DNA from 2 places in the Variovorax sp. Soil_C_12 genome. Region 2 is predicted to be linked to the other one. Evidence: riboswitches for the same ligand, from Rfam matches in the RefSeq annotation. Region 2 holds a riboswitch; the other holds the start of a gene.
What was found. Region 2 has a riboswitch for glycine ahead of AC3A6X_RS26415 (D-amino acid dehydrogenase). Riboswitches for the same ligand answer to the same signal wherever they lie in the genome.

Region 1: another riboswitch for glycine. It lies ahead of gcvT (glycine cleavage system aminomethyltransferase GcvT); the one in region 2 lies ahead of AC3A6X_RS26415 (D-amino acid dehydrogenase).

Annotation. Positions count from the first base shown of each region.
Region 1 covers NZ_JBDGIO010000005.1:361,796-364,119, forward strand. The annotation lists gene AC3A6X_RS16475 (hypothetical protein) at 1-757, shown strand, start outside; glycine riboswitch at 776-874, shown strand; glycine riboswitch at 891-1,003, shown strand; gene gcvT (glycine cleavage system aminomethyltransferase GcvT) at 1,040-2,212, shown strand; gene gcvH (glycine cleavage system protein GcvH) at 2,262-2,324, shown strand, end outside.
Region 2 covers NZ_JBDGIO010000012.1:49,579-51,902, forward strand. The annotation lists gene AC3A6X_RS26410 (helix-turn-helix domain-containing protein) at 1-730, shown strand, start outside; glycine riboswitch at 803-906, shown strand; glycine riboswitch at 911-1,016, shown strand; gene AC3A6X_RS26415 (D-amino acid dehydrogenase) at 1,109-2,324, shown strand, end outside.

The sequences.
Region 1 (2,324 bases), on a different contig from region 2:
CGCGACCGGCTCGGACTCCGCGCAGGGCCTGGTGGTCACCGGCGACAACAGCAACCGCGAATTCTCTGGCTGGGACACCGGCATCGAGACCCTCCTCGCGCGCGGCGAACAGCCCGACGTCTGGATCTTCTCGAACGACACGGTGGCCCTCAACCACGCCTGGAGCGAACGGCGGCTCGAGCGCTTCGGCGGCGAGATCCGCAAGCTCGCCCTGCATCCGGGGCCCTGGCTCTTCGGCGAGATCAACGACTTTCCGCGCTCGACCATGACCCCCATGGGGCCCCTGCTCGAATGGGTCTCGACCTACTGCTTCGCGATGAACAACACGCTGCGCCACCGGCTGGGCACGCTCTCGCCCGGCAACGCGCTGCTGGATTCGCTGGTGAACGAGCAGTTCGAGCCCGGCCGCGGCGTGTTCCGCGACCACGTGGGCGAGGCGTATGTCGATTTCGTGTCCGCCTGGCTGATCAGCGACGACGGCGAGGGCGAGCAGAAGAGGCGCCGCTTCAAGTGGGACCACGAATGGCACAGGGCCAGCCCACTCGGCACCGAGAACTTCGAGGACCTGCGCATGAAGGCGCGCTGCTGTCTCTCGGAACACATGCTGAGCCTGCGCGCGCGCCAGGCAGGCGCCGACATCCGCTCGCCCTACGATGCCCGCAACTTGCGCGAGCACGTCCGGCGCTCCCTGCAGTTCCTCTCGGACAAGCTGTGGGAGAAATTCCTGCTGCGGCGGCTGCGGCTGGAGCGGTCGTAGGCGCGGTTTCCCTTACACTCGACCCGGTCAGGAGAGAGCCCCGCAGCGCGGGGCCGCCGAAGGCGCAGGGCCCCTCGAAGAACGGGCCCGAACGCTCAGGCAAAAGGACTGACGAGGCGCCCGTTCTTTCGGGCGTTTCCTTGCTGGAGAGAGGCGGCGCTTTGCTTTTGGCAAAGCCCGTCCACCGAAGGAGCAAACCCCGATCGTGGGGCGAATCTCTCAGGTAAAGCGGACAGCAGGGGTGGCCCATGGCTTTGCTGCCATGGATCTGGACTGCCCCTGATGGAGAGTGCCTTGGCCTCTGCTCCCGACGATCTGCAAAAGACCCCTCTGTACAACCTGCATGTGGAGCTCGGCGCCCGGATGGTGCCCTTCGCGGGCTATTCGATGCCGGTGCAGTACCCCGCCGGCCTGATGGCCGAGCACAAGCACACGCGCACAGCCGCGGGCCTCTTCGACATCTCGCACATGGGCCAGCTGCGCCTGGTCGGGCCCGAGGCCGCTGCCGCCTTCGAGACCCTGATGCCGGTCGACGTGATCGGCCTGGCGCCCGGCAAGCAGCGCTACGGCCTGCTGCTGAACGACCAGGGCGGCATCCTCGACGACCTGATGTTCTTCAACGAGGGCGGCGATTCGATCTTCGTGATCGTCAACGGCGCCTGCAAGGCCGCCGACATCGCCCACATCCAGGCGAAGATCGGCCAGCGCTGCCAGGTGCAGCCCCTGCCCGACCACGCCCTGCTCGCGCTGCAGGGCCCGCAGGCCGCGGGCGTGCTGGCGCGCCTGTCGCCCGGCATCGAGCGCTTCGTCTTCATGACGGGCGGCAAGGTGCAGATCGGCGGCATCGCGGCCTTCGCCACCCGCAGCGGCTACACCGGCGAGGACGGCTTCGAGATCTCGGTCGCCGCACCTGACGCGGAGGCGCTCGCCCGGCTGCTGCTGACGCAGCCCGAGGTGCAGCCCATCGGCCTGGGTGCGCGCAATTCGCTGCGCCTCGAAGCGGGCCTCTGCCTCTACGGCAACGACATCGACACCACGACCACCCCGGTCGAGGCCTCGCTCAACTGGGCCATGCAGAAGGTGCGCCGCAGCGGCGGCGCGCGCGAGGGCGGCTTTCCCGGCGCGGCGCGGGTGCTGGCGCAACTCACGGCCGACAGCGGCACGGCCGGCCGCCTCGACCACGACACGCTCAAGCGCAAGCGCGTCGGCCTGGTGGCGCTGGAGCGCGTGCCGGTGCGCGACGGCACGCTGCTCGAATCCTTCGAGGGCCTGCCCATCGGCCAGGTGACCAGCGGCCTGCTGGGCCCGACGGTCGACCGGCCCGTCGCGATGGGCTATGTCGCCCTCGCCTACGCCGAGCCCGGCACCCGCCTGCAGGCCATCGTGCGCGGCAAGCCGGTGCCGATGGAAGTCAGCACCCTGCCCTTCGTGCCCGCGCGCTACTGGCGCGGCTAGTTCTTCCTTTCTTTCTTCCTTCCCTTTCTCTTCCCCCAGGAGCCATTCCATGACCATCAAATACACCAAGGACCACGAGTGGGTGAACGCCGAGGGCGACAACGCCACCGTC
Region 2 (2,324 bases):
CACCACCATCGACCTCGTCCAGGCTCTCAAGAACGAGCTGAAGACCGCCCACATGACCTATGCGGACCTCGCCAAGTCGCTGGACATGGCCGAATCCAGCGTCAAGCGCATGCTCGCCAAGGGCGACATGCCGCTCACGCGCGTCGATGCGATCTGTCGTGCGCTGAAAATCGACTTCGCCGAGCTGGCGCGACGCGTCGCCGATGCCCAGCCACTGCTCAAGGAGCTGACGCTCGAGCAGGAAAAGGCGGTGGTCAAGGACAAGAAGCTGCTGCTGCTGGCCATCTGCGTGCTGAGCCAGTGGACGCTGGAGCAGATCGTGGCCGCTTACCGGATCAGCGAGGCCGAATGCATCGGCTACCTGGCGCAGCTGGACCGCATCGGCATCATCGAGCTGCGACCGCTCAACCGCTACCGGCTCAAGCTCGCCAAGACCTTCCGCTGGCGCCCGCATGGGCCGGTGATGGACTTCTTCCGCGAAAACGTGGTGCTGGACTACTACCGCGGCGGCTTCGACGGGCCGGCCGAGGGCCTGCTGCTGGTGCATGGTTCGATCAGCAAGGGCTTGGCCCCGGCCTTCCTCGACCGCCTGCAGCGCGTGGCCCAGGATTTCGCGCAGCAGCACCAGACCGACCAGAAGCTCTCGCCCAAGGAGCGTGAGGGCTACACGCTGCTGCTGGGTATGCGCAACTGGGAGTTCGAGCTCTTCACGCGGCTTCGGCGGGCCTGAGGCGATCGAGATCGAGGCGGGTCAGGGCCCCGGCGACCGCGCTTGGTGACACGGGCCGGGCCGCCTACAATCCGCCCCACTGCAGGAGAGCGGGCCGCTGCGAGGCGGCCCCACCGAAGGCGCAAACTCCCATAAACGCTCAGGTCGGCTCGCAACCAAGGGCCTGTACTGCACCAACTGTCAAAGCCGTCTGGAGAGCCGTCGCACCACGCGACGCACCGAAGGAGCAAGTCCGCTGCGGGCGCAGCGGATGAATCTCTCAGGTACCGAGGACAGGGGGAGCGGCAACTCGGACGCGTGCGCCGGTTGCTTTTTCTTCTTCACGAGCTTCCATTGCTTTCGTCGCGTCCGAGCGTTGCAACCTGAAAGGTTCCTGCAATGCGCGTGATCGTTCTTGGCGCCGGCCTGCTCGGCGTCACCTCGGCCTATTACCTCCGCCAACTCGGCCACGACGTGACCGTGATCGACCGGCAGGCCACGGCGGCCGCCGAAACCAGCTTCGCCAACGGCGGCCAGATCTCGGTGAGCCATGCCGAGCCCTGGGCCAATCCCGGCGCACCGCTCAAGCTGCTGCAATGGCTGGGCAAGGAGGATGCGCCGCTGCTCTTCCGCCTGCGCGGCGACCTGCGCCAGTGGCTCTGGGGCCTGGCCTTCCTGCGCGAATGCACGCCGGCGCGCACCCGGCGCAACATCGAGCAGATCGTGCGCCTGGGCACCTACAGCCGCGAGCTGCTGCAGCAGCTGCGCCGCGACAAGGGACTGCAGTACGAGCAGCGCACCCAGGGCATCCTGCACTTCTACACGACGCAGAAGGAGTTCGACGGCGCACTCAAGCCGGCCGAGCAGATGCGGGCCCTCGGCTGCGAGCGCCGCGTGGTCTCGGCCGACGAGGCGGTGCGCATCGAGCCGGCGCTGGCCCACATCCGGCCCCAGCTGGCCGGCGCCACCTACACGGCCGAGGACGAGTCGGGCGATGCGAACCGCTTCGCGCGCGAGCTGGTCGCGCTGGCCGTGGCGGACGGCGTGCAGTTCCTCATGAGCCACACCGTCACCGCGCTGCGCGAGGCGGGCGGGCGCATCGACCACGTGGAGGCCACCGACAGCGAGGGCCGCTTCCAGCGCATCCGCGGCGACGCCGTCGTGCTGGCGATGGGCTCGCTGTCGCCGCTGTACGCCGCGCCGCTGGGCATCCGGCTGCCGATCTACCCGGCCAAGGGCTACTCGGTCACGCTGCCGGTGAAGGACGCCTCGAAGGCGCACCAGGTCTCGCTGACCGACGACGAATACAAGCTGGTCTTCTCGCGCTACACCTCGGAAAGCGGCGACCGGCTGCGCATCGCGGGCACGGCCGAGCTCAACGGCTACGACCGCGACCTCAATCGCGTGCGCTGCGAAGCCATCGTGCGGCGCGTGGAAGAGCTCTTCCCCGGTGCCGGCGACACGACGCGCGCGCAGTTCTGGACCGGTCTGCGCCCCGCAACGCCGAGCAACGTGCCGCTGATCGGCCGCACGCGCCTGCCCAACCTGTTCCTTAACACCGGCCACGGCACGCTGGGCTGGACCCACGCCTGCGGCTCGGGCCATTCGATCGCGC